DNA from 2 places in the Nocardia sp. NPDC051756 genome. Region 2 is predicted to be linked to the other one. Evidence: riboswitches for the same ligand, from Rfam matches in the RefSeq annotation. Region 2 holds a riboswitch; the other holds the start of a gene.

Region 1 (14,405 bases), on a different contig from region 2:
GCCGATCCAGGGAGTAGCGGAGCCCGCTCGATACGCCTGGATGAATCGGCGTGCCACGAGGTTGCCCGCCGGGATCCGTTGTCCGCCGACGCATTGTTGGCGAACCTGCCCGCGATGAACGCGGCCGCCGACGTAAGCGAACTCGCCAAAGGTCTTCGGCAATTGGTGTGGCGGGCGCGCCGGGTAGAACTGCTGCAAGTCGCCGACCGGTTGGCGGCCATGCGCGATGTCGGAATGCTGCTCTCCTCGTTGCAGCGCCACGGCGTGGAACCGCTCGACGCCGTGCCCGAGACCACCGACGCGCTGCTGGCCTGGGGACTCTCGGTGGACATGGTCCCGCGCGACACCGCGCTGCACTACGGCCTCTGGAATCCACAGGACAAGCGGCAGCGGATGTTCCTCGGCGACCGGCAGGAGCACGTGCTGATCGATGCCGTCCGGGTCGGCACGCTGCTGATCGACGAGATGGCTCCGACGCTCGCCGGCTTGGCCGAACTGCATCCGGGCGACGGCGCGTTCGGCGAGATCTGCCACAAAGCGGCCGACCAGCTGGGAACGCTGCCGGAGGTGATGGACGCCGTCTATCGCAATGTGGATCCGGTCGAGTTCTATGCCGCCCGGTTGCGCCCGTTCATGGCGGACGTGACCGTGGCCGATCGCCAGTACTACGGACCCGCGCCCGTGCACGTCCCGCTCTATCTGATCGATCGCCTGGTGTGGTCCGCCGATCACCCCGACGCCGACCTGCGGTACTTCCACAACGACCTGGTGCGCTACGGCCTCCCCCAGTGGCGAAAACTGTTCGAACGCACCGAGGGCGCCACCTCCCTGGTCACCCGCCTCGGGTACGAATTCGACCGCCCCGCCCCGCCGGCGACGAGAGTCGCCTACGCGATGGACGGCGTGATCCGAATCATGAACGCGCTGGTCACATTCCGCGGCAAGCACAACCTCATGGCCGGCGGCGCGTACACCGACGCCTCCCGATTCCCCACGGGCACAGCGGGAGTCAGCCCCGGTCTGCTGGATCACGTGCTCACCCTCACCCGCGATTGCGCCCGGCACGCACGGTCCCGCCGCACCGGCGCCAGGTCCTGAGTTCTCAGTCGGCGTCCTGCTCGGCGGCCCATCGCTCGTGCTCCTGCTCGGCCCAGGTCTTCGTGACCTTCCCGGTGAGCATGCCGCGCATGGCTTCCGCGTCGCGCAGCGCGTACATGATGTGGCCGACGACGAGCAGGCCGAAGGCCAGCGCGAACCAGTCGTGCATCAGGGTCGCGCCGGTGCGCCAGGCGAGGCGGGTCCAGTCCGGGAAGAACATGATGACGCCGGTGCCGAGGAGCACGAGGATCGATCCGGTGCTCAGTGCCGCGTTGAGTTTCTGTCCGGCGTTGAACTTTCCGACGCCGTCACCGGACAGGCGGCGGCCCTTGTCGCGCAACCACAGCCAGTCGGATCGGGTGAAACGGTTCAGCCGGGACAGATCGACACGATAGGCGCGCGAGAGCAAGCCGGCGACGATCGGCACCGGTAATGCGAAACCGCAATAGACGTGGACGATTTCGACGATCTGACGGTTGCCGACGAGCACCGCGAGCGGCCCGAGATAGAGGATAGCCGCGGTGAGGACGCAGATCAGGACGAGCACACCGGTCAGCCAATGCACCCAGCGTTCGGCGCGGGTGAACCGGTGCAGGTCGCGGTCAGCCGGTCGGGTCATCGTCACGCCCGTTCGATCGGCCGACCCATCCGTCGATCGAGTAACCCCGGCGCTCCCAGTAACCGGGCACGACGTCCTTGGTCAGCTCGATACCGCCCAGCCACTTGATGCTCTTGTACCCGTACATCGGCGCGACATAGAGCCGGACCGGTCCCCCGTGATCGTGGGTGACCGGGCCGTCGAGCATCTCCAGCGCGACGAGCACGTCGGTCCGCCGCGCCTGCTCGAGCGTGAGGCTCTCCGAATACGTGCCGTCGAAGGAGGTGAAGCGCACGGCTCGCGCGGTCCTGCGCACGCCGGCGTCGCCCAGCAGGTCGGCCAGACGCACACCGCGCCAACGCACTTCGGGCACCCGCCACCCGGTGACGCACTGGAAGTCGCGCACCAGTTCCTGCTGCGGCATCGCCCGCAAGTCGCCGAGGGTGTGGCTGCGGGGCGCGTCGACCAGGCCGGTGATGTCGAGCCGATAGTCGCTCGCGTCGCGCTTCGGGACGCTGCTGGTGACGGAGTAGAAGCGAAAGGTGTTGCCCAGCGGCAAGAGTCCGACCAATCCGGTCGGATCACGGTTGCCGAGCGGCCCGAGCACCGCCGACAACCCCCGCTGAATCGACGCGCCGCCGAGCACACCCGCGGCACCGGCAGCGAGCAACCCCAGCACTACACGCCGCCCGACCGGCGCGCCCAAGCGCTCCGGATCGGCACTCTCGTCATCGGGCACGTCTCCACTATCCACCGAATTCGCTGGTGGAGCGTTATCGAATCGGCAGTCGTCGGCTTGCGGTTGACGTTCACCGAAGAGTGAGTGTACAGTCACTCACATGACAAAGCGCGGAGCGACACTCTCCACCTCGGAGGTTCGGCGGGACGCGGTTGTCGATGCGGCGATCACCGAATTCGCCCGCACCGGCTACCACGGCACGCCGATCAACAACGTGGCGGCGAAGGCGGAAATCTCCCCTGCCTACGTCTTCAAGCTGTTTCCCGGCAAGATCGCCCTGTTCGTGGCGGCGATCGACCGTTGCTTCGAGCTTGTCGAGCAGGCACTTTCGGCCGGCTCACCACACACCGAGGACGCGAGCCCGGACGAGATCCTCTACGCCATGGGCGGCGCGTACGCCCACCTCATCGCGGACAAGAGCCTGCTCATGTTGCAGGTGCACGCCCAGTCGGCCGCGGACATCCCGGAGATCGCGGACGCGATGCGCCGGGGCCTCGCCAAGGTGACCGACTTCGCCAAGACCCGGTCCGGCGCCGAGGACAGCGCGGTGCAGCGGTTCATGGCCTACGGCCAGCTGTGCCACCTGATCGTCACCCTGCAACTCGACCAACAGGACGGCGACTGGGCCGCGGTGCTCACCGACGGCATGCGCCACCCCGACGCCCACTAGACAAACCGAGCCCTACTTCGGGGCGCTTTTTCAGCCCACAGAGTGACTGACCAGTCACACACTAGGAGTCATCATGATCACCACGAAGCCCGTCACCGCAGTCGAGATCGTCCTCCCCGGCCTGGTCGAGCCGTCCGGCTTGCAGGTCACCGAGCGTCAGCTTCCGTCCCCGGGCGCCGACCAGGTCGTGGTCCAGGTGGACGCGTCCGGCGTCTCCTTCGCCGAGCAGCAGATGCGCCGCGGCAAGTACTACGACCAGCCGGCGTTCCCCTTCGTGCCGGGCTACGACCTGGTCGGCACGGTCATCGCGACCGGATCGTCGGTGGACGCGGCGCTGATCGGCCGACGAGTCGCCGCGCTCACCAAGATCGGCGGCTGGGCCAGCCACGTCGTGCTCGACGCCGCGGACCTCGTCCCGGTACCGGCGGCGCTCGACGCGGCCGAGGCGGAAACCTTTGTGGTGAACGGCATTACGGCCTGGCAGATGCTGTACCGCACGGCGAAGGTCAAGCGCGGCCAGACCATCCTGGTGCACGGCGCCAACGGCGGGGTCGGCTCGACCCTGGTCCAACTGGCCCGCGCCGCGGGCATCCGGGTGATCGGCACGGCGTCGGCCCGGCACGCGGCGGCGGTCGAGGCGCTGGGCGCCACCCCGGTCGACTACCGCGGCGATGTGGTGGCCCAGGTTCGGGCGCTGGCGCCGCAGGGCGTCGACGCGGTGTTCGATCACGTCGGCGGCCCCGGCATCGTCGATTCGTTCGGCCTGCTCGCCCCGCACGGCACGCTGGTCGCCTACGGGACGGCCTCGACCAAGGACGAGGAGGGCAACTCGCGGCTGCCCGTGCTGAAGCTGTTCGCCCAGCTGATGGCGTGGAACGCGCTGCCAAACAAGCGCAATGCGCACTTCTACAACCTGTGGGCCGGCAAGCGCAATCCGACCAAGTTCCGCAACCTCGTCCACGAAGACCTCAGCGCGGTCTTCGACCTCGCCGCCGAGGGCACGCTGCGCGCACAGGTGGCGGCCCGAATTCCGTTGAGCCAGGCGGCGAAGGCGCTCGAGCTCGCCGAATCGCGCACGGTCACCGGCAAAGTCGTCATCGTGCCGGACGCCTGATTCGAAACATCGCGTGACGGGTTATGCGGCCGGGCGGGTTTCCACTCGCCCGGCCGCACCCGTTTACCCCTTTCCCCAGTCGCTCGCCAGTCGAGTTGATCAGCGGGATGGGGTTCTACTTAGGCATGACTTCGACATTTCGAAGCGCGGCACAATTCGCCGGCACCGCCGTGATTGCCTTGGCGACAGCCTTTTTCGTCGCCCTGCCCAGTTCCGTCGCGCAGCCGGTCGTCCCGGCCGGCGTCCCGGATCTCAATGCCCCGGAGGAGCTGGCGCGCAACATCGCCGTGCCGTGGGGCCTGAGCTTCCTGCCGGGTGGTTCCGCGCTGGTCGCGCAGCGCAATACCGGGGTGATCACGCGGATCACGCCGGGCTCGGCACCGACCCAGGCCTATCGGGTCCCTAGCGTGGTGGCGCGCGGCGAGGGCGGACTGCTCGGCATCGCGGTGTCCCCGAAATACGCCGAAAATGGTTATGTCTACGCCTATTTCAGCAGCAGTACCGATAATCGCATCGTGCGCTTCCGCCTGGACGGTCAGCCGCAGGTGATCTTCCAAGGCATCGCGAAGAACACCATTCACAATGGCGGCCGAATCGCCTTCGGCCCGGACGGCATGCTCTATGTCGGCACCGGCGACGCCGGGCAATCGAGCCGGGCGCAGGACGCGGCGAGTCCGAACGGCAAGATTCTCCGCCTGGACCCCGACGGCAAACCGGCGCCCGGCAACCCGACGCCGAATTCACCGGTCTACAGCCTCGGTCACCGCAATGTGCAGGGTCTGGCCTGGGATGCGACGGGACGGCTCTACGCGACCGAGTTCGGCCAGGACACCTACGACGAGATCAACCTGATCCAGCCGAAGCGCAACTACGGCTGGCCGGTCGTCGAAGGCAAGGGCGACACCCAGGGCGGCCGCTACACCAATCCGCTGATCACCTGGGCGACCAGCGAGGCCTCGCCCTCGGGCCTCGCGATCACCGCGAACACGTTGTACGTCGCGGCCTTACGCGGCGAGCGTCTCTGGACGATTCCGCAGCTGGCCGACGGCACGCTCGGCAAGCCCGTGGCGCAGCTGCGTGACCGCTACGGCCGGCTGCGCACCCCGCAGGTGGCGCCGGACGGCTCGCTGTGGCTCACCACCTCCAACACCGACGGCCGCGGCGATGTCCGCACCGGCGACGACCGGATCATCCGCTTCCCCGCCCGTTGAGCTCAGCACTCGACGACGGCCACCGCCAGGCCGCCGCGCGAGGTCTCCTTGTACTTGTCGAGCATGTCGGCCCCGGTCGCGCGCATGGTCTGGATGACCTGATCCAGCGACACGTGATGCATGCCGTCGCCGCGTATTGCCATGCGGGCCGCGGTGATCGCCTTCACCGCGGCGATGCCGTTGCGCTCGATGCACGGGATCTGCACGAGCCCGCCGATCGGGTCGCAGGTCAGGCCGAGGTTGTGTTCCATGCCGATCTCGGCGGCGTTCTCGATCTGCGCGGGCGTACCGCCGAGCACGGCCGCCAGTCCGGCCGCGGCCATAGCGCAGGCCGAACCGACCTCGCCCTGGCAGCCGACCTCGGCGCCGGAGATCGACGCGTTCTCCTTCATCAGCTGACCGATCGCGCCCGCGGTGAGCAGGAATTCGACCACGCTGTCCTCGTCGGCGCCGCCGATGAATCGCTGAATGTAGTGCAGCACAGCGGGAATGATGCCCGCCGCGCCGTTGGTCGGCGCGGTGACGACCCGGCCGCCCGCGGCGTTCTCCTCGTTCACCGCCATCGCGTACAGGGTGACCCACTCCATCGCGCGCAGCGGGTCGTTGTCCTCGGCCTCGGTGCCGAGGCGCTCGAACAGGGTCGCCGCGCGTCGCCGCACCCGGAGCGAACCCGGCAGCACTCCCCCGGTCGACATCCCGCGGTCGACGCAGCCCTGCATCACCTTCCAGATGTCGAGCAGGTCCGTCCGTACCTGATCCGCGCTGCGCCAAGACATTTCGTTGGCCAGCACGACCGCGCTGATCGACTTGCCGGTGGCCGCGGTGATCGAGAGCAGCTCGTCGGCCGAGCGGAACGGATGCGCGACAGAGACCGGAGCCTCGACGGTCCGTCCGTCGATCTCGTCCTCGTCGAGCACGAAACCGCCACCCACCGAGAAGTACTGGCGTTCGAGCAGCACCGCTCCCGCCTCGTCGTACGCGCCGAACAGCATCCCGTTTGTGTGAAAGGCCAAGCGGGTCAACCCGAGCAGTTCGACATCGCGGTCGACGGCGAACTCGATCGACTGCACGCCACCGAGATACAACCGCCCCGTCGCACGCGCCGTGGCGACGGTGGCGACCATCGTGTCCGGGTCGATGCTCTCCGGCTGCGCGCCGGCTAACCCCGCCAAGATCGCCTCGACGCTGCCGTGCCCGCGCCCGGTCGCGCCGAGCGAACCGTAGAGCTGAACGCGCAGCGCGGATGTCCGGTGCAGCACGTCGGCGTCCTTGAGCCGCTCGACGAACGCCGCCGCGGCCCGCATCGGCCCGACGGTATGCGAACTCGACGGCCCGATACCGACCCGGAACAGGTCGAATACGCTGATCGTCACGCCGGGTTCCGCAACCCGAGGTACAGCGGGAACCGCTCCGCCAGCGCGTCCACCCGCGCGGTCAGCGACGCCGTGGGCGCACCACCACTCAGCGCCGTCGCGATGATGTCGGCGACCTCGGTGAACGCCGCGGCATCGAAACCGCGCGCGGCCAGGGCCGGCGTGCCGATCCGCAGTCCGGAACTGATCATCGGCGGTCGCGGGTCGAACGGAATCGCGTTGCGGTTCACCGTGATTCCCAGGGTTTGCAGGAGATCCTCGGCCTGTTTGCCGTCCAGTTCGGCATCGCGCAGGTCCACGAGCACCAGGTGCACGTCGGTGCCGCCGCTGACCACCCCGATGCCCGCCGCCCGGCAGTCCTCGGCCAGCAGGCGCTCGGCGAGGATGCGCGCACCCGCGAGGGTCCGCTCCTGCCGGTCCCGGAAGGCCGGCTCGGCCGCCATCTTGAACGCGACCGCCTTCGCCGCGATCACATGCTCGAGCGGTCCGCCCTGCTGGCCGGGGAACACCGCCGAGTCCAGCTTCTTGCCCAGATCCGCTGTGGCGAGGATGAATCCGCCGCGCGGCCCGCCGAGCGTCTTGTGCGTGGTCGAGGTGACGACGTGCGCGTGCGGCACCGGCGACGGATGCAGACCCGCCGCGACGAGTCCGGCGAAATGCGCCATGTCGACCATCAGGTAAGCGCCGACCTCGTCGGCGATGCGCCGGAATTCGGCGAAGTCGAGGTGCCGCGGATAGGCCGACCAGCCCGCCACGATCAGCTTCGGCTGATGCTCGTGCGCGAGCCGCTCCACCTCGGCCAGGTCGACCAGCTGATCCTCGGCCCGAACATGGTATGCCGCAACGTTGTACAGCCGGCCGGAGAAGTTGATCTTCATGCCGTGGGTCAGGTGACCACCGTGGTCGAGTGCCAGGCCGAGGATGCCGTCGCCGGGACGCAGCAGCGCGTGCATGACCGCCGCGTTCGCCTGCGCACCCGAATGCGGTTGCACGTTCACGTATTCCGCGCCGAACAGCGAACGCAGCCGCTCGATGGCGAGAGATTCGATCTGGTCGACGTACTCGCACCCGCCGTAGTAGCGGCGGCCCGGATAGCCTTCGGCGTACTTGTTGGTGAGCACCGTGCCCTGGGCCTGCATCACCGCGACCGGCGCGTAGTTCTCCGAGGCGATCATTTCCAGCCCGCGCTGCTGGCGGCTGGTCTCCTGGTCGACCAGTGCGGCGACGACCGGATCGAATTCGCGCAGCGAAACATCGAGTTCGGTGCGCAGGGCGGAGGCAGGATCAGCCATGGGGAGCCTTTCGCGGATGCGTGGGGGTGGCTCCTCCCGCTCTGTCCTATGGCCTGAGAGATTCACGCGGTGTGCGTTTGCCCCGTCGGCGAGTGCGTGGTGCACTACTTTTCAGAGTTGCCTTATGCGTAGCGGTACTGGGCCTGAGAGATTCCCGGGAGGTGTTGCTCCTTCGGCTCTCCATCGAACGGATGGAGATCTCCCGCTGCGTGTGCGGCGATATTCAGTTGGTGGATACCGACATATGTTGCATATAGCGCAACAACCGCGCGATATGCAACATAGTATTATCGTCGGCCGCGCGGCTTGTCAATGACGAACCGCACCCGGTTCGATCAGCCGAAGTAGCCGAGCCGGTGACTGATGTCCGCAGCACTCGCGATGGCCAGCGCGGCCGTCGGCGCGAACCGATCCGGAGCGAGCCGGTAGGCCGGTCCCGAAACGCTCAGCGCCGCAACGATAACCCCGTTGCTGTCGAAGACGGGGGCGGCGACGGCATTCAGCCCGATCTCCAGTTCCTCACGCACACTTGCCCATCCGTTCTCCCGCACCTCCACCAGCTGGGCGGCGAGGTCGGCGACCTTGGTCAGCGTGTTCCCGGTGAAGGACTCCAGCTTCGGCCCGACCTGCTTGCGCAGCGCCGCCGGTTCGAGACCGGACAGCAGCACCTTGCCGCTCGACGTGGCGTGCGCCGGACAGCTCTGCCCGACCCAGGAGCGCAGCGCGATCGACCCCGTGCCGGCCGCCTCCACGATATTGATGATCCGATTACCGTCCAGCACAGCGATATTCGTGGTCTCGCCGGTTTCGGCGGCGAGCGCGTTGCACGCGCCCTGGCTCTGCCCGACCAGATCGACCTGCGCACTGGTGGACCCGGCCAGCCGGACGATGGAGAAGCCGAGCCGGTACTTGCCGCGATCGGAGAGCTGCTCGACGTAACCGCGCGATTCCAGCACGGCGATCAGCCGGGAAACGGTAGATTTGTGCACACCGAGTTCGGCGGCGATCTCGGTGACACCCGCCTGGCCCAGCTTGGCGATGATCTCCAGCACGAGCAGTGCGCGGTCGACCGACTGCACCGCAGCGGCCCGGCCCGGGTCCTCACCATCCTGTTTCGCCATGACGCCGTCATTCTAAGCCGAGGGCATCGCGATTCCGCGGACGCGTCGCTGCACGGCCGCGATCTCGCGCAGCGCGTCGTTGAGCAAACTCCGGTTCAACGGCGACAACTCGGACATCACCACCACGTCCCCGGGGCGATGGCCTGCGGACAGTTGCTCGACCTGATGCACCATCCGCATGCGCTGCAACATGACGAACACCTCGGTCAGCACCGCGGCATCGCGATCGGCTATCACCCCGGCCGTCGCCGCGGCCGCCAGTCGCACCGGCGTCGCCGCGGCGGTCACGCCGGCCGCCAGCCCACCCCAGCGGGCGAGGTTGACGATCGGGACCAGCGCGTGACTCTTCAAGTCGAAGGTGCCGCCACGCCGGGACAGGACGTCTCGCAGGGACCGCGCCCGGACCCGTCCGGACAACGCGTCGAGCAGCTGGAGGCGCAAGGCATTCGGATAGTCGGCGCGCATCCGGCCGAACGCGGCGGGCACCGCGTGCAGCCCCGGATCGCCCCACACCACCCGCCCGTCGATCAGCAGCGACGACATGACCAGCCCGCGATCGACGAGCGGATCGTCCAACCAGCGGGCCGCTGCCTTCGTCCACTCCGACCGGGACCGCGCGAATTTCGGCTTCGCGGCGATCGCGCCGTTGCTGTCCGCGGGCAGCCCGCAGGCGTCCAGGATGGCGTGCGTGCGCTCGGCGATCGCGCGCAGTTGCCCACTGGCCGTGGACAATTCATCCGCCCAGGACAGCGCGCTGTCCACATCCGAGGACGGCATCGCCTCGCGCCGCGCGATGCTGCCCAGGGTCAGCCAGGCGAACCCGCCGTTCGGTGCGTCGTCGGCTTCGGCGATCGCGAGCTCGAGCGCCTTTCGCACCACCGAGTCGATGACGACGGAGAGGATGCCGCTCGTCGCGGACGCCTTGGTGCCGTTGCGGAACAGATCGACTGTGGTGCTGGGGATTTCGCGCGCGGCCTCTTGCAGTTGGGGCGCATCGGTAGCAGCGCCGATCGCGCGCCGCAGGGTGAAGCTCTGCCGTGCGGAGGCGGCGAGCAGGTCCGAGTCTTCGAGGACGCCGAGTACCTCGCCTCGCCGCGCGACCACCGGCAGATGCCGGAGCCCGCTCTCCAGCATCTCCATCAGCACGGTCTCGGCGGACAGGTCGGCGCTGACCCGCCGGGCCGGGGCGCTCATCACCCGCGCGATCGGCAGGTCGACCGGCAGCCCGGCAGCCACCACCTTGGCCCGCAGATCCTGATCGGTGAAGATGCCGAAATCCCCGTCCGGCAACCGGATCAGCACCGCCGAGACGTGCTGCTCGGTCATCCGGATCACCGCATCCCGGACGCTGGTATCCGGGGTGACGAAAATCGGTTCCGCCGAGACGAGTTCGCTCGCCGGACGCGTGCCGAGCACCTGCGCCATCGGGGTTCGGTTGCCGGACACCGTCTTCCACGCCGACGACGCCAGGAACGCCAGCCCGTCCGGCTGCGCGAACTGCGCGCGCACATGCTCGCCCGGCAACCGGATCAGCAGGCTGGTTTCGGTGGCCAGCGCGACGAATTCGGCGCTGCCGCCGGTGAGCAGCGGCACGTAGCCGAAGATCCCGCCGGCCTCGACGGTGTCGATCGTGCGGCTCTCGTCCGACAGCGACGAGGCCGCGGCATCGGGACCATTGCGCCGCAGGATCACCCGGCCCGTCCAGACCATCCAGATGTCGTCGGGCACCTGCGCCGAGTAGTCGCTGATCAGCGCGCCCGCCGCGAACTCGTGCAGCGACGACGCCGCGGCCAGCTCATCGAGATCGGTGGCCGTCATCGACTGGAACGGTGCGTGCCCGCCGAGGAATGCGGCTAGTTCGCCCTCCGCAGACATGTCCGGCTCACGTGGTCCGGACGAGATCCGCGCACTTCTCCGCCATGGCCATGACAGTAATGTTCGGGTTCACCGCGGGCAATTTCGGCATCGCCGACGCGTCGACCACCCGCAGCCGCGACACCCCCTTGACCCGCAGCTCCGGATCGAGCACCGCCAGCGGATCGTCCACCGCGCCCATCCTGGCCGTCGCGGCCGGGTGATACACCGTGTTGTGGGTGGCGCGGATGTAGCTCAGCAGCTCGTCGTCGGTCGTCGCGTCCGGTCCGGGCGCGAGTTCGGCGGCGATCCACTCGCGCAGCGGGGACTGCTCGGCGATCTTGCGGGCCAGCCGGACGCCGGCCAGCATCACCCGTTCGTCGTGGCCGTCCGCATCGGTGAAGTACCGGGGGTCGACCTTCGGCCGGTCGCGGAAGTCGCGGCTGCGCAACCGGATCGTGCCGCGCGAACGGCCCTGCGTGACATTGGGGGTCAGGCAGAAGCCGTTGTCGGTGGTCGGGTAGCCGCGGCGCAGCGTGTTCATGTCGAACGGCACGCTGCCGTAGTGCATCATCACGTCCGGCACCCGCAGCGTCTCGTCGAGGGTGGCGAAGATGCCGATCTCCCACCACTGCGTCGAGGTCGCGACCATCGGCCGGGCGGCGTCCCAGAACACCAGACCTTCGACGTGGTCGTCCAGGTTCGCGCCCACGCCGGGCGAGTCGACCAGCACCGGGATGCCGATCTCACGCAGGTGGTCGGCGGGCCCGATTCCGGACAGCATCAACAACTTCGGCGTATCGATGGCGCCGGCCGTGACGATCACCTCGCGTCGCGCCGAGACGGTGTCGTAGCCGATGCCGTCGGGACGTAGGTATCGCACGCCGGTCGCGACGCGCGCGTCGTCGAACAGGATCTCACTGACCCAGCAGTCGGTGCGCACCTCGAGATTCGGGCGTGAATCCAGCACCGGGTGCAGGTACGCGTGCGATGTCGACATGCGCGTGCCGTCTTCGGCGGCGTTGATCTGGAACCAGCCCGCGCCGTTGCGCACGGTGGCGCCGCGGTTGAACTGCACCGTCGGCAGCCCGACCGCCGCGGCCGCCGCGAGTACCGCGGTGCCGCACGGGTCGTCCGGCGGCACGTCGCGCAGCCGGACCGGGCCGCTGCGGCTGTGCTGGTCGCCGGGTGCGTCGTTGTTCTCCAGGCGGGTGACATACGGCAGCACGTCGGCCGCGCCCCAGCCCTTCGCCCCGAGCGCGGCCCACTCGTCGAGATTCTCCGCGGGCGGCCAGAACGCGATACACGAGTTGTGCGAGGAACATCCGCCGAGGACCTTCGCGCGGGCATGGCGCAGAAAGCTGTTCCCGCGTTCCTGCGGCTCGACCGGATAGTCCCAGTCGTACCCGGAATCGAGCAGATGCATCCACTGCGTGAGTTCGAGGACGGCGCGATCGCCGACGTCGGACGGGCCCGCCTCCAGCAGGCACACGGTTATGTCCGGATCCTCGCTGAGCCGGGCGGCGAGCACGCACCCGGCGGTCCCGCCACCCGCGATCACGTAGTCGAACACGGCGTCAGACATTGCGTACCTCCGCTGCGTGTGAAGCCAGGGTGCCGATTCGCTTGCGGCCCTTGAGGATGTACCAGAGCAGGCCGGCGCCGAGGATCGCGCCGATGTAGACGAACGCACCCCAGGTGTTGTACCACGGTGTGCCATAAACGGATTCGCGCGGCCAGGCCAGGTTCAAGGCCATCCCGACGCCCCACACCACGGCGATGATATTGACGATCATCCCCCAGCGACCCATGGTGAAATACCCGCCCGCGGCAAGCTCTTTCGGCGGCCACTGCCCGCGCAGCCGCTTCTTCAGCATCGGCCCGGTCACCATCAGGTAGGCCAGGTAGATCATGATGATCGCGATCGAGGTGAGCACCGTGAAGATCTTCGGCTGACCGATGTTGATCACCAGGATGAGCGCGGCGAGCACGCCGATGAGAATGGCCGGAATGACCGGCGTCTGAGTCTTCGGATGCACCCGGGCGAGCTTCTCGCCGAACGGCAGGGCGTTGTCCCTGGCCATGGCGAAGGTGAGCCGGATGGCGGCGGTGTGCACGGCGAGCGAACACACGGTCACCGCGATCACGATGCAGCACAGGAAGATCGTGCCGAGCGGGCCCCACATCACCTGTTCGACAATGTATTGCAGGCCGCCGCTGGAGCTGCCGATCTGCGGGTCGTCGAGGTCGGGAGCCGCCATCACCGCGAAGGCGAGGATCGCGCCGCCGATGACGAAGGACGCGAGCACGGCACGCAAGATGGCCTTGGGCGCGGTGCGCCGCGGCTCGACGGTCTCCTCACCGAGCGAACTGGCGGTGTCGAAGCCGTACATCACATAGCCGGAGGCCAGCGAGGCCACCAGGAACGCGCCGAGGTAACCGCCGGACTCCCCCGCGCCGTACCCGTGCGTCGAGAAGAACACCTGCGGACCGCGAGTCGCGTTGGCCGCCAAGATGATCGCGATCAACACCGCCGCGATGATCTCGATGAAGACGCCGGCGCTGTTGATCATCGACATCAGCCGGACGCCGAGCGCGTTGATCGTGGTGGTGAAGATGATCATGATCGTGCCGAGCACCACCGCGTTGGTGGCGTAGTCGTGCTCACCGCTGCCGTCCCCGATGATCTGGAAACCGCTCCACAACCGGGGCAGATTCAGCTGGAGCGCGAGCACCACGGCGGCCAGCGTCACGATCGACGCGGTCAGCATCAACCAGCCCGACGACCAGCCGACGATTCTGCTGCCGAGCTGTTTGGACCAGTTGTAGACCGACCCGGCAACCGGATAGCGCGCGGCGAGCTCCATGAAGCACAGTGCGACAGCCAGCTGTCCGACGAAAACGATCGGCCACGACCACAGATACGCGGGACCCGCGCTGCCGAAACCGAAATAGAACAGCTGAAACGTGCCGGTGAGGATCGAGATATAGCTGACCCCCGCCGCGAAGCTGGCGAATTTCCCGATACTTCGGTCCAGGGATTCCTTATAGCCGAAATCCTCCATTCCGCTGTCATCGGACACACCGTGCTCTTGGACCACCATTGCTTACCATGCCTTCCGCGGGCGGCCGTACGGGCTGTCCGGCCGAGATTTGTTGCTTACGATCAGACGCCCTTGAACCACTCCGCCGGCTTTGGTGCCGTGTTGTGCCAAATGTGTTTGATTTCCTGGTACTCGGCCAAGCCGGTCGGGCCGAGTTCACGTCCGTTGCCGGACTTCTTGAACCCGCCCCATTCCGCACCGGCGGTGTAATAGCCGAAGTCGTTGAGCCAC
Region 2 (14,405 bases):
TTGCGCCCGCATCGAATCGACCAGCACGATGAATGCCGTCGCGATCGCGACCAGATGCACCGTATGCCCGCTGGGATAGGCGAGATAGTCGTGTAAGTGCCTGTCCCAGAGCGGCTTCCACAGCAACGCGTTGAGCCCGAGGGCGAGTTCGGGCACCACCACCATGATCGCGGCCCGCCGCCACTGGCCGCGATAGCCGAACCACGCACCCGCGAGCAGCAACAGCGGCAGCAGGATGTAGCCGTTGCTCGGCACCACCAGCGCCTGATAGATACCCGGCCGAGCGTCGAACGCCGAATGGATCGGCCGCGCGACCGCGCGATCGAACGCCGTCGCACCGCCGTCGGGCGGAAACGTCAAGGGCACTAAACCCGTGATCGCGGCGCTGACCACGATGCCGGCGAGCCGGAGCTGGCCCCCGAGCCTGGTGTCTTGCGGTAGTCCGAACACCGGTTGACGATAGCTACTGACAGGTTCTTGCTACCCGACCGCGGGCGGCGGAGAAAGTCAATGGTCATTCGACCGAACATGGTCGGTAACGCGTGACCTACGAAATCTTCGCAGCCCCAGGTCAACTCGGAGAAGTGCTTAACGCCCCGCAGCGTCGCGAGGTCTTGGTAAGGTCGTATTCGATCGGTGAACATTCGGGTTCGCCGATCGATCTCTCGGCTCGGTCGGCCTGGATGCAATGTGGCTCGGGCGTATTTCGTGCGGTCGTCTTAGCCGTGGCAGTGACTGAGAGGTACCCATGGTGGGCGATGACCTCCGGCCTACGCTGGCCGGAACATATCGGCTCCCGACGATTGTCGGGCGGGCGGCCGAGCTCGCGGAACTCGGTCGATTACTCCTGGATCGCCGGGTCCGATTGCTCACTCTCACCGGAACCGCCGGGGTGGGCAAATCAAGGCTAGCTCGAGAGGCGTTGCTGGACAGCGGCTTCCGCGCAGACCGCGATGCGATGGTGGATCTCGGCGACTGCGTCGATCGAACGAGCGCGTGGAACGCGGTGCTGGAGAAGGCAAGTCACCGCTCGCTCGCCGCCGCACCGCGATACTTCGATCCGGTCGAGGCGTTGGCGGCGCTGGCCTCGATGATCGGCCCCGGTCCGGCAATTCTGTTGCTGGACAACTGCGATCGAGTGGTCGAGCAGATCTCCACCGATGTGGCCCGGCTGCTGGACCACTGCCCGAACCTGACCCTCGTGGCGACCAGCCGGATCCCGTTCAACCTGTACCGCGAGTGCGTGCTGTGCGTGCGCCCGTTGGGCACCGGCTGCGACACCGGCGACTACTACCCCGGTTCCGCGCCCGCCGCCCAGCTGTTGCTCGACAGCATCGACAGTCACTACCGGGGAACCGCCGCGGTGGCCGATCGGCTCGTGCTCGACGAGATCGTGCGCGAACTCGACGGCGTGCCGCTGGCCATCGAACTGGCGGCCGGTTCGATCGCCCGGATCGGTCCGGTGCGCACGTTGCACCGCATCGAAGCGGGGGCCGACCTGAAGTCCTCGCCCTATGTCGACGTGCCCGCCCGGCATCGGACGCTGCACGGCGCGGTCGAGTGGGGGCTGGACGACGTCGCCCCCGAGGTGCTCGAGCTGTTGCTGCGCCTGTCGATGTACGAGTCGGTGGTCGATACCGATATGGCCTGCCTCGCGGCCGGCACTACCGACGAGGAAGCGACGACCGCGATGACCGAGCTGGTCAAGCGCAGCCTGCTCGATCATGTCTCCAGCGGCCCGCACGGCAACGGCTACCGGCTCTTCGCCACCGTGCACGCCTACTGCCGGCAGATCCTGGCCGCCGACCCGGCGCGCGCCACCGCGATGCGCGACGACCACGTGGATCGGCTCTGCCGGCTCGCCGAGATCATCGGACCCCAGTTCGACACCCGTGAGCACCGCACGACCGCGCTGGACGCCGCGGGCAAGCGGATCGTGGACTTCATTGCCGCGGTGCACTATCTGATCGACAGCGGACGGCCGGAACGCGCCGTTCGCCTGGCCGCCGATCTGGAATCGGCGTGGATCCAGTTCGGCTACCAGTCCGAGGTGGAGTCGGTGCTGGCCAAGGCGCTGGAGATGAGCGACCGCACCACGCTCTCGCCCGGCGTGACCGCGCCGCTGTGCCTCGAGGTGCTCGGCACCTGGGCGGGGCGGTCCGGGCGATTGCGGCGGGCGGTCGACCTGCTGACGAATTCCATTGCCGCGTATCGGCGTTTCGGCCGGCACGTGGACGCGGCCAGGGTTGCGGTGGTGCTGGGCCCGGTGCTGATCGCGGTCGGCGACCGGGCGGGCGCGAAGGATCGGCTGAGCGTCGCGGCGCGCTACGCCGACGAGCTGACCGGGCCGTGGCCGGGCCGACTACAGGGCTCGATGATGCTGCTGCGGATCCCCGATCCGCCCACCCGCGACCTCGAGATCTGGGGCAAGATGCGCGACCGGGCCAGGTGCCTGGACAGCACGGCGCGCCTGATCGGACTGAATACGCTGGGGCGCACGCAGATCGGACCGCGGACCGCGGATCGCGCCCAGATGCTCTACCGGGAGAACCTGGACGAGGACGGCCTGGAAGAGCATGTGCTGCAAGCGATCGTCGCGCTGGAGGGCTGCGCGATGGCCTACGACGCGGCCGGGGTCGAGCACGCCGAAGCGACGATGACGCTGATGTACGCCGCCCGGCAACTGCGCGCCACGCACGGCATCCCGCAACTGGGCGCGGGTGATCCGGCGCCGCGCGAGGCCGAACACAGAAATGCCCTCGGCGAGGCCAGGTTTCGGGAAATCATGCGCACGGCGGGGGAGATGCCGCTGGCCGAGGCGGTGGCCTACGCGTGCGCGGGCCCGACGCTGCCCAACCCGGACGACTCGCCGCTGGCCGCGCTGACCAACCGGCAGCGCGAGATCGCCAGGCTGGTCGCCACCGGCATGACCAACCGAATGATCGCCACCCAGTTGGGGATCTCGGAATGGACCGTGGTCAATCACGTGCGCCAGGTGATGCTCAAGCTGGGCTGTCCGTCCCGGCTGCACGTCGCGCTGCTGGTGGAACGGGACTCGCAGCCCGCCGCCGATCCGGCCATCGACGAGCCGACGGCCGAGTTGCCGCGAATCACGGTGGCGCGCAAGGCCTGAGCCGGATCAGGGTCCGTAGGTCAGGACCGCGCTGATGACGAACCACAGCACCCAGGCGAACGCGATCAGCATGCCGATCGCCAGGGTGATCCGCATGAACGCGCGACCGAAATCCATGTCCCTGGTCTCCCGCGGATACAGCTTCCACGGGCTGTACCACGGCGGCTCCACCGCGTAGACCGGCTTGTGCGCCTCGCGCTCGGCCTGGGCCAGCTCCTCCGCGTAGGCCTCGGCCTGCGCTTGGGCCGGGCCGCCGTGCCACAGCGTGATGTCGATCGGGCCGAGGAAGCCCTCGTTCAGCAGCTCCTGCGGCGCGGGCAGGTAGGGCAGGATGCCCAGTCCGCGGAACGCGATGGCGACGTCGTTGGCCGTCCAGAGGTGCTTTTCCTCCTCGGCGAGCGCGTCGAAGTAGTGCCGCAACCGGCCCGGGTCGTCGCCCAGGATGACGTCGAAGCTCGGGTCGCTCCACCCCTGCTGGATCTTCAGCTCGGCCCCGCGCAACGGGACCACCAGCGCCAGCCCGTGCACCGCGCGCTGACCGAGGCCGCGCGCGGCCAGCCAGTTCTGCAACGCGAAGGTGTGCTCGCGGGACTTCTCCAACGGGGTGCGCCGGTCCCGGCCCTCCATGGCCGCCGGGTCGCCGTTGATCGTCCACTGACCATTGAGCGGGATCTCCAGCACGCCGTCCTGGCGCGCCACCAGCGCCTCGGCCTCGATCACCACGCAGCTGGTCGGCGTCCACACCACCGCGTCGAACTGGTGCAGCCGATCCTTGTGGAACAGACTGCAGTTGATCGTGGCGACGCCCTTGGGGCTGTCCGCGTCCTTCCAGGTGCGCAGCCAATCGATCAGTGCCCGCTCGGCATTGGTGCCTGCGGCGTTCTGCACTCGCACGAGCATTAACGACCGCCCTTCTCGTCGACACTCGACAGTGCACAGGATACGAGGTGCGCGGCCGAATTCGCCGCGCTCATGGCAACAGTCGGCGTGTTGGTCTCCCGCTCACTCCGGCTCTTCGGCGTCGATCTTGCCCGCCTTCACTGCCTCGACCAGTGTGGCATGGTCGGCCTCGGTGCGGTCGGCATAGCGGACGGCGAAATCGGCGACCGCGTCGTCGAACCGCTCGTCCTCGCCCAGATAGCCCGCCAGCAGGCGCGGATCGAGCGAGCGCGAATGCGCGCGGGCCAGCAGCGCGCCGGCCAGCCTGCCGTAGTCGTCGAGGTCGGAGGCGGACAGCTCGGCCGGGTCGATGCTGCCCTTCAGATTGCGGAATTGCCGCACGATGAACGGCAATTCGGTGCCGTCGCCGGTCGGGTCGACGCTGGTCCAGCCGAGCAGGATGTCGCTCTCGGACTGAACCAGCCTGGCGCCCTGCACGATTCGCTTGCCCTCGTGTTTCGGCGGCGGCGCGGGCAGATACGGCGCGAGCGCGGACGGGTTGGCCTGCTTGACCTGGAGCACCAGGGCCTCGCCCTCGTTGCCGTGCAGCAGCGCGACATAGGTGTGCAGGCCGACGCTGCCGGTGCCGACGATCCGGAAGGCGATGTCGGACACCGCGAATCGGGCCAGCAGGTTGCGCCGGGACCGGCGCAACGTATCGGCGTAACGCTCCAGCCCATCGGTGATCGCCGCCGCGACCTTCTCCTCGACCGGGGTGAGAATCGGTGGGTCACTGATGAATCGGTGCTTCTTGATGCCGGTCTGATGGTCCTCGAGATGCTCGGTCCACTTGGCCACCACCTTCGCGCTGGTGTTCTTGCGCGCCTTCTTCGCGGCCTTCTTGAAGTCGTCGACGAGATCGTGCGCCGCGGCCTGATCCAGCACCGACTCGTCGGGCAGCGCGCTCCACGCTTCGAGGAACGGTTGCTCGGCCAGCTGGGCGATCGCGCGGCGGTAGGCGCGGGCAGCGTCGTGCGCGGCGGCGCGGCAGTCGTTCTCGCCCGCACCGCTTTCCCGGCCCGCGAGCACCAGGCTGGCCGCGAGGCGGTCCAGATCCCACTCCCACGGCCCGACGATGGTCTCGTCGAAATCATTGATGTCCATGATGATTTCGCCGCGTGGCGTGCCGTACAGGCCGAAATTCGCAGCATGCGCGTCGCCGCAGAGCTGCGCGGTGAGCCCGGTGTCCGGTCCGTCGGCCAGATCGGCGGCCATCAGCCCGGCCGCGCCGCGATAGAACGTGAACGGGGACGCGATCATCCGGCCGACCCGCAGCGGCACCAGGTGCGGGAGCCGGCCCGCGTTGCTCGACTCGATGAAGTCGAGCACGCCGGGCCTGCGCGCTCCCTCGGCCGCACGATCGCGCGCGGTGACCGGCACCCGCTCGCGCACGGCCTCGCCGCGCGCCCGTACCTCGGCCGCGGGGAGGTAGGAACGTAGATCGATACCACTGTCTGACACGATGCCGACGCTAGCGGGTATCGGCCCCGGTGCGGGTGTCGGTTTCGCCACGTTCGGTGCCGGTCAGGTATGCCGATCGAGTGGCTCAGGTGGCGGGCACCGGGGGATCGACCGGGGTGATCGGCAGCCGCAAGGCGCCCGGCGCGGCAGCGGGCACCGTCGGCTGGTTCGGCGCCACGGGCGCGATGCGCTGGTACGCCGTCCCGAGTTCCGGTCGCGGATCGGCCTCGTTCTTGTTGGGCCAGAACGCCATTGCCCGCTCGGCCTGCGCGGTGATGGTGAGCGACGGGTTGACGCCCAGGTTCGCGGTCACCGCCGAGCCGTCCGCCACGTGCAGGCCGGGATGGCCGAACACCCGCTGATACGGGTCGACCACGCCGGTCTCCGGGCTGTCGCCGATGACGCAGCCGCCGATGTAGTGCGCGGTCGCCGGAATGTTGAACACGTCCATCACCAGGCCGTGGGTATCGCCCTGCACCTTCTCGCCGAAGCGCCGCCCGATGTCGTGCGCCATCGGGATCCAGGTCGGATTCGGTTCACCGGTGCCCTGTTTCGTCTTGAGCAGCCCGCGCCGGCGGAACGAGGTGAGCGAGTTGTCCAGCGACTGCATGACCAGCAGGATCACCGACTTCTCCGACGCGTGCCTGGCATTGAGGCTGCGCAGGAAGACCAGCGGGTGCACCACCATCGCCAGCAGGAAGCGCAGGAACCGGAATGCGCCGCCGTCCACGATCGGCACCGACATCGGGAACAGCGCGTTCTGCCCCTTGCCGTAGTGGCAGACCTCGATGTGCGTGTCCGCGGCCGGGTGGATCGAGGAGGTGATCGCGATGCCCTCGGCGAAATCGCGGCGGGCGCGGCTGACCACGTTGAGGATCGCCTCGGAGTTGCTGCGGGTCAGCTCGCCGAGCCGCGGCGAGAGATTCGGCAGCACCGCGTCGTCGCGCATCTTGTGCAGCAGTTTCTGGGTGCCGAGCGCGGCGCCGGCGAACACCACCTGCTCGGCGGTGAAGGTCTTGCGCTGCTTGCGGATCCAGCGGTCCGAGCGCTCGGTCTCCACGCGGTACCCGCCGTCGGGCAGCGGGCGCACGGAGGTCGCGGTGGTCAGCGGATGCACCTCGGCGCCCGCCTGTTCGGCCAGGTAGAGGTAGTTCGTGGTGGTCGTGTTCTTGGCATTGTTCGGGCAGCCGGTGAAACATTGCGCGCAGTGCACACAGCCGCGCCTGCGCGGGCCGACGCCGCCGAAGTAGGGGTCGTCGACCTCGGTGCCCGGATCGCTCTCGTTGAAGAACACGCCGACATTGGTCGGGTGGAAGGTGTCGGCGACGCCGAGGTCGTCGGCGATCTCGCGGATCACCTCGTCGGCCGGGGTCATCCGCGGATTCGGCGCCACGCCGAGCATCCGCTGGGCCTGGTCGTAGTACGGGGCCAGCTCGGACCGCCAGTCGGTGATGTGCGCCCACTGTTTGTCGGTGTAGAAGTTCGGCAGGGGCTCGTAGAGGGTGTTGCCGTAGACGAGCGAGCCGCCGCCGACGCCGGCGCCGGAGAACACCGCGCACTTGCCCAGCACGCTGATCCGCTGCGGCCCGGTCAGGCCCAGTCGCGGGGCCCAGATCGACTTGCGCACATTCCAATTCGAGCGCGGGATGTCCTCGGCGTTCCAGCGCCTGCCCGCCTCGAGCACGCCGACCCGATACCCCTTCTCGGTCAACCGCAGGGCGCTCACGCTGCCGCCGAAGCCGGAACCGATCACCACCACGTCGTAGTCGAATGCGGGCATGACTTCCTCTCGCTCACCGGACGCTCACCGTACCGACAGATGAGATAATTTCATACTCATTCTGTCACCGCCGGTCTGTGGCGGAAACCATCCTTGCATGCGGATATCGGGAAAACCGGCGTGCCCGGATGGCGTCGACCGGGGTCGGTGCGGTAAGCACGGGGCGTGACAACCGAATCGGGCACAACGGAACCGGAGGAGCGCGCCGACACCGACGGCGCGACCGGCGGCGTCTTCGACGACCGCATCCTCACGGTCCCGAATGTCCTGAGTTTCGTGCGCCTGCTGGGTGTTCCGGTGTTCCTGTGGCTGCTGCTGGTCGAGCACGCCGACGGCTGGGCGTTCGTGCTGGCCTTCGCCAGCGGACTGACCGACTTCCTGGACGGCAAGCTGGCCCGCCTGCTCGATCAGTCCTCGCGCCTCGGCGCCCTGCTCGACCCGTTCGTGGACCGGTTGTACCTGGTGACGACCTTGGCGGCGTTCGTGATCCGCGGCCTCATCCCGTGGTGGGTCGCGGTGATCCTGGTCGGCCGCGACCTGATCCTCACGCTCACGCTGTCGGTCTACAAACGCCGCGACCTACCCCCGCCCGACGTCATCTATCTGGGCAAGGCGGCCACCTTCGCGCTGATGTCGGCGTTCGTCTGGCTGCTGGCCGGGGAGATGGATTGGGCGCTCGACGGTTTCGGGCGTGCCTTCGGCGGGGCATTACTGGTCTGGGGCACGGCGGTGTATGTATGGACCGGTTTGCTCTACACCGGTAAGGCGATCGCGGTCGCTCGCTCGATACCGGCTGTGGCACACCGCCCGACCTGACCGAGGCGTCGAGTCGAAGATCGGCTCGAGCCTCGCATAGAGTTGCGCCCACACGATCACAATGGAAAGGACGGACGGCCTGTGACCCAGACCCCCGAAGATCTGCGCTACACCGAGGAGCACGAGTGGGTGCAGCGGATCGGCCCTACCCGGGTTCGGGTGGGCATCACCGATTATGCCCAGTCCCAACTCGGTGACGTTGTGTTCGTGCAGCTGCCCGAAACGGACAAGGACGTCGCCGTGGGGGACAGCATCGCGGAGGTCGAGTCGACCAAGAGCGTGTCCGACATCTACGCGCCGATCGCAGCGAAAGTTGTTGCGGTGAACGAGGTTCTGGTGCAGGAGCCGGAGACGCTGAACACCGATCCGTACAGCGACGGATGGCTGTTCGAACTCGAGGTCGCGGACGCCGCCGGCCTCGACAAGACCCTTGATGAACTGTTGGATGCGGCAGGTTATCAAGGAGTTATCGGGGGCTGAATCAGCCTTCCCGGTTCTACCTGCACGGGCACGCCCTGGCAGGGTACGGTCAATGCCAACAGATGCGCCGACAGTCATTGTCGGGAATCTAGGGACTCGACGGCAGGTCGTGGTGCCACAGGTATCACCTGCTTGCATGGATAATCAGGTTCGAGGAGGAGAGAAACGGTGAGCGAGAACAAAGACCCGGGTTACGGGGAGACCGCGGCCGAGACGACGTCGGTCTTCCGCGCGGATTTCCTGAACGAGGTCGACGCGTCGCGCTCCGGAGAGCCGACCGGCGAACAGCCGGTCCAAGGGGTCGAGGGTCTGCCCGTTGGTGCGGCCCTCCTGGTCGTCAAGCGCGGTCCGAACGCGGGCTCGCGGTTCCTGCTGGATCAGCCGACTACGTCGGCGGGCCGCCACCCCGACAGTGACATCTTTCTCGACGACGTCACCGTCAGCCGTCGGCATGCCGAGTTCCGTCAGGACGACGATTCGTTCCAGGTTGTCGATGTCGGCAGCCTGAACGGCACCTATGTGAATCGGGAGCCGGTGGACTCCTCGGAACTCCAGAACGGCGACGAGGTGCAGATCGGCAAGTTCCGCCTGGTGTTCCTCACCGGACCGCGGGCGCAGAACGACTCGGCGGGTGCAGGGAGCCTATGAGCACGCGGCGCTGGGTTCTTTCGCGACATGAAGGGCTCGGGGTCATGAAGACTCACGGTGACTCGAGAGATCGAGCGCTGTGACCGGCGCGGCGCAGTGGGCGCGCGGAGGCATGTCGATCGGCTCCGTACTGGACCTACTGCGCCCGGACTTTCCGGACGTCACCATCTCGAAAATCCGCTTCCTGGAAGCGGAAGGCCTCATTCGGCCGGAGCGCACGCCCTCGGGCTACCGCAGGTTCTCCGTCGCCGATTGTGAACGGCTTCGGTTCGTGCTGACCGCGCAACGCGATCAGTACCTGCCGCTGAAGGTGATCAAGGAACAACTCGAAGCGATCGACAGCGGTGCGGCGACGCTCGGTGTGCGGGAAGCCCGCGCCCGGGCGCATTCCGGCCGTACGGGTGCATCGGAGTCGGCGGCAACCACCGCCGACTCCGAGCACTCGGCCGCGCCCGGCGGGAACAGAAACGGCGCAGCTGCGCCGAGGAGGCTCGGCGTGGTGCCCAGCGAGATTTCCCCGGACGATCTGCGCTTCGATCACGAAATCCGGCTCACCCGCGCGGATCTGCTCGCCCAGGCCGACATCGACGAGACCTTTCTCAACGACCTGATCCGGGCGAGCCTGATCACCCCCGGCGCCGCCGGATTTTTCGACGGCGACGCGGTGACGCTGGCCAAGACCGCCAAGGCGATGGCCGAATTCGGTTTGGAGGCACGGCATTTGCGTGCGTTCAAGCTGGCCGCCGATCGCGAGGCCGCGCTGGTCGCGCAGATCGCCGCCCCGATCGCGAAGAGCCGCGACGCCGGTGCGCGGGCCAGAGCCGAGGAAACGGTGCGCGAACTCGCGGCGCTGTCGCTGACGTTGCACGCCTGTCTGGTGAAGTCGTCGGTGCGGACGTCGCTGGGCGGCTGAACATCCCGTTGAACCGCTGACGCGCAATCCGTGTCATGTTTCGGTCATCCAACACGCCGATTTCGGCTGTGCACACGGACCGCTGCACCCGCGCGGGTTCGCCTAGACTCGTGGTACGGCGAGCTCTGCGGTGGTCGTGCCGGGCGGCCGGCGAGCGGCTGGTGAGTAATGGGAGGCAGTGCGATGAGTGAGCGAAGCGAACGATTCATGTCACAGCGTGCATCGCGCGTGCCGGAGCTGAGCGTTAGCGAGGCAGAGGCATGAGTGAAATGCGTGTGATCGGCATTCGTGTCGAACAGCCACAGAATCAGCCCGTGCTGTTGCTCCGTGAGGTTTCGGGGGATCGGTATCTACCTATCTGGATCGGGCAGGCCGAAGCGACCGCGATCGTGCTGGAGCAGGAGGGGGTGACGCCGATTCGCCCGCTGACCCACGATCTGATCAAGATCCTGATCACCGAGCTCGGGCACACCCTCAAGGAGGTACGCATCGTCGACCTGCAAGAGGGCACGTTCTACGCGGATCTGGTCTTCGAGAACGATCTGCACATCTCGGCGCGGCCGTCGGATTCGGTAGCGATCGCCTTGCGGGTGGGTTGCCCGATCTACGCCGAGGAGCCGGTGCTCGAGGAAGCCGGGCTGGTCATGCCGGACGAGCGCGAGGACGAGGTGGAGAAGTTCAAGGAATTCCTGGAGTCGGTCTCGCCCGACGATTTCAAGGCTACGGACAGCTGAACAGGATCTTTCCGGCAATCCGGCGTTTTCGCGGGATGACCGGGGGATCCGCCCTTAACCAGAGCTTGAGACTTTAACCGCGCGTCGCGTTTGGCCTGACGATGGTGCTCCCTGGACAATCAGGGGGAGTAATCTCGATAGTTGGGCCACGTCCGTTTTGACCAGGTCGTCAGTACAGCGGTGGTCGAAACGGAGCCGGGTCATCGATGAGGCTAGCCGTCGGCGGAGCAAGGGAGTGGTCAGTGGCAGAGGAATCGCAAAATGTGGTGCAGCCAGGCCTGTTCCCGGACGACTCGGTTCCCGACGATCTGGTCGGCTACCGGGTCCCCAGTGCATGCCAGGTAGCCGGGATCACCTACCGGCAGCTCGACTACTGGGCGCGGACCGGATTGGTCGTGCCCTCCATTCGCAGCGCGGCCGGCTCGGGTAGCCAGCGCCTTTACTCGTTCAAGGACATCCTGGTCCTGAAGATCGTGAAGCGGCTGCTCGACGCGGGCATCTCGCTACAGAACATCAGGATCGCGGTCGACCATCTCCGCAGCAGGGGAGTGCAGGACCTCGCCGGGATCACCCTGTTCTCCGACGGCACCTCGGTGTACGAGTGCACCTCGGCCGAGGAGGTAGTCGATTTACTGCAGGGCGGGCAAGGCGTGTTCGGCATCGCGATCAGCGGGGCCATGCACGAGCTCACCGGCGCCATCGCCAACTTCCCGGCCGAACGCGCGTCCGCGGTGACCGAACGGCCGGAGGACGAGCTGTCCTACCGGCGTAAGGCCCGCATGAGCCGCAAGACTGGTTAAACGTAGACAACCGACAACACCCCGCCTCCCCGAGAAACCCAGGGTAGCGGGGTGTTGTGCTGTGTGGCATCTGGTTTTCGGTGGCTCTGGCAAGGCTTGGGTTGAGACATGTTGTTAAGTAGATATGCGCATCTATCGATGCAATCGTCGAGGGCCTCCGCGCACCGACGTGACCAGCGCGACACCGCCGGGATGGGACCAGTGACACGTTCTGGCGTGTCGTCGGCTTAAACTGGTGGCGCGCCAACGCCGTGCGGGAGAGTCCCGGGTTCGACAGAGTCCGGGCGCCGAAGGAGCAGCACCTCCCCGTCAATCTCTCAGGCATCAGGGACCGTGCGGGCTTGGGCGCCTCTGGAAAGCGGTGGCTTCGGGCCGCCCGCCCATGGGGAAAGGGGCTCGACCTTCATTGCGGTCGCGCGTCCGAATCTCTCAGGCAACACGACAGAGGGGGAGGGCTGGTAACCGTCGACAGGTGTCGACCCGCCCGACCCAATGGGAGCTGCCGTGACTCGCTCATTCGCCGACCGCCATATCGGACCCGATCGGGGCGAAATCGCCCGGATCCTGGACGTCGTCGGCGTCGGCTCGCTCGACGAGCTCGCCACGAAGGCCTTGCCCGCCACCATCCTCGACGGTTCCGGACTGGCCGGATTGCCGCCTGCCGCAACCGAACACGAGGTGCTGGCCGAACTCGCCGGGCTCGCCCACTCCAACACCGTGGCCACCTCGATGATCGGGCTCGGCTACTACGACACGCTGACCCCGCCGGTGCTGGTACGCAACCTGCTGGAGAACCCGGCCTGGTACACGGCGTACACGCCCTACCAGCCGGAGATCAGCCAGGGCCGGCTGGAGGCGCTGCTCAACTTCCAGACCATGGTGTCCGAGCTGACCGGCATGGACGTGGCCAACGCGTCCATGCTGGACGAGGCCACCGCCGCCGCCGAGGCGATGACGCTGTTGCAGCGGGCGAGCCGGTCCAAGTCCGTGCGGCTGGTCATCGACGCCGACCTGTTCCCGCAGACGAAGACCGTGCTGACCACCCGCGCGCAGCCGCTCGGCATCGAGCTGGTTCCGGCGGATCTCTCGTCCGGCGAGCTGCCCGAAGGTGAATTCTTCGGGGTGCTGGTGCAGGCGCCGGGCGCGTCCGGCCGGGTAGTGGACTGGACATCGCTGATCAGCGCCGCGCACGAGCGGGGCGCGCTGGTCGCGGTCGGTGCGGACCTGCTGGCCATGACGTTGATCGCGTCCCCGGGCGACCAGGGCGCGGATGTCTGCTTCGGCACCACCCAGCGCTTCGGCGTGCCGCTCGGCTTCGGCGGCCCGCACGCGGGTTATCTGGCCGTGCGCACCGCGTATGCCAGGCAGCTGCCGGGCCGGCTGGTCGGCGTCTCGGTGGACGCGGACGGCGACGTAGCCTACCGGCTCGCGTTGCAGACCCGCGAGCAGCACATCCGCCGGGAGAAGGCCACCTCCAACATCTGTACCGCGCAGGTGCTGCTGGCCATCGTCGCGGCGATGTACGCGAGTTACCACGGCGCCGAGGGCCTGCGCGACATCGCGCGCCGGGTGCATCGGCACGCCGCCACCATCGCCGCGGGGCTGGACGGGGCGGTCGTGCACGACACGTTCTTCGACACCGTGCTGGCGCACGTGCCCGGCGGTGCGGAAGCCGTTGTGGCGAAGGCGAAGTCGCGCGGGATCAACCTGCGCCTGGTGGATGCCGATCACGTCGGCATCGCCTGCGACGAGGCGACCACCGAGGCGCACGTCGCGGCCGTGCTCGAATCCTTCGGCACTACACTGTCGGCCGAGCAGCGCGACCCGGCGCCGGTCGTCGCGATCGAGAACCGGACCTCCGAGTTCCTCGACCACCCGGCGTTCACCAAGTACCACACCGAAACCGCGATGCTGCGCTACCTGCGTTCGCTGTCCGACAAGGACATCGCGTTGGACCGCAGCATGATTCCGCTCGGCTCCTGCACCATGAAGCTGAACGCGACCGCGGAGATGGAGGCCATCACCTGGCCCGGCTTCGCCCGCGTGCATCCGTACGCGCCGGTCGAGGACGCGCCCGGCCTGTTGCAGGTGATCCACGATCTGGAGCAGTGGCTCTCCGACATCACCGGCTACGACTCGGTCAGCTTGCAGCCGAACGCGGGCAGCCAGGGCGAGTACGCCGGTCTGCTGGCGATTCGGCGCTATCACCTGGATCGTGGTGACACACACCGGGATACCTGCCTGATCCCGTCCAGTGCGCACGGCACCAACGCGGCCTCGGCGGCGATGGCCGGGCTGCGCGTCGAGGTGGTCAAGTGCCGCGACAACGGCGACGTCGACCTGGACGACCTGCGGGCCAAGATCGCCGACCACGCCGACCGGCTGGCCTGCATCATGATCACCTACCCGTCCACGCACGGCGTGTACGAGCACGAGGTCGCCGAGCTGTGCGCGCTGGTGCACGACGCGGGCGGTCAGGTGTACGTCGACGGCGCGAACCTGAATGCGCTTGTCGGCCTTGCCCGTCCGGGCCGGTTCGGCGGCGACGTCAGCCACCTGAACCTGCACAAGACGTTCTGCATCCCGCACGGCGGCGGCGGCCCGGGTGTCGGTCCGGTCGCGGTGCGGTCGCACCTCGCGCCCTACCTGCCGGGCGACCCGCTGGTCACCGACTCGCACGCGGTGTCGGCGGCCAACTACG

The links. A riboswitch is a leader RNA that binds a small molecule or an ion and turns the genes downstream of it on or off. The one in region 2 is predicted to bind glycine.
Region 1: it holds a riboswitch for glycine, as region 2 does, so the genes downstream of both, glyA (serine hydroxymethyltransferase) here and gcvP (aminomethyl-transferring glycine dehydrogenase) in region 2, are expected to answer to the same signal.

The regions. Positions count from the first base shown of each region.
Region 1 is NZ_JBFAYV010000006.1:376,963-391,367, reverse strand. Features, by position in the region: gene AB0M22_RS27920 (monodechloroaminopyrrolnitrin synthase PrnB family protein) at 1-1,098, shown strand, start outside; gene AB0M22_RS27915 (cytochrome b/b6 domain-containing protein) at 1,103-1,717, opposite strand; gene AB0M22_RS27910 (molybdopterin-dependent oxidoreductase) at 1,701-2,435, opposite strand; gene AB0M22_RS27905 (TetR/AcrR family transcriptional regulator) at 2,536-3,105, shown strand; gene AB0M22_RS27900 (medium chain dehydrogenase/reductase family protein) at 3,179-4,219, shown strand; gene AB0M22_RS27895 (PQQ-dependent sugar dehydrogenase) at 4,345-5,430, shown strand; gene AB0M22_RS27890 (L-serine ammonia-lyase) at 5,433-6,803, opposite strand; gene glyA (serine hydroxymethyltransferase) at 6,800-8,095, opposite strand; glycine riboswitch at 8,127-8,220, opposite strand; gene AB0M22_RS27880 (IclR family transcriptional regulator) at 8,431-9,216, opposite strand; gene AB0M22_RS27875 (putative nucleotidyltransferase substrate binding domain-containing protein) at 9,229-11,091, opposite strand; gene AB0M22_RS27870 (GMC oxidoreductase) at 11,099-12,655, opposite strand; gene AB0M22_RS27865 (amino acid permease) at 12,648-14,135, opposite strand; gene AB0M22_RS27860 (aldehyde dehydrogenase family protein) at 14,237-14,405, opposite strand, start outside.
Region 2 is NZ_JBFAYV010000014.1:74,480-88,884, reverse strand. Features, by position in the region: gene AB0M22_RS40915 (phosphatase PAP2 family protein) at 1-450, opposite strand, end outside; gene AB0M22_RS40910 (LuxR C-terminal-related transcriptional regulator) at 752-3,133, shown strand; gene AB0M22_RS40905 (nuclease-related domain-containing protein) at 3,140-4,021, opposite strand; gene AB0M22_RS40900 (DUF2252 domain-containing protein) at 4,136-5,533, opposite strand; gene AB0M22_RS40895 (GMC oxidoreductase) at 5,619-7,313, opposite strand; gene AB0M22_RS40890 (CDP-alcohol phosphatidyltransferase family protein) at 7,479-8,129, shown strand; gene gcvH (glycine cleavage system protein GcvH) at 8,211-8,609, shown strand; gene garA (glycogen accumulation regulator GarA) at 8,778-9,257, shown strand; gene AB0M22_RS40875 (MerR family transcriptional regulator) at 9,370-10,170, shown strand; gene AB0M22_RS40870 (bifunctional nuclease family protein) at 10,431-10,904, shown strand; gene AB0M22_RS40865 (MerR family transcriptional regulator) at 11,111-11,704, shown strand; glycine riboswitch at 11,949-12,048, shown strand; gene gcvP (aminomethyl-transferring glycine dehydrogenase) at 12,197-14,405, shown strand, end outside.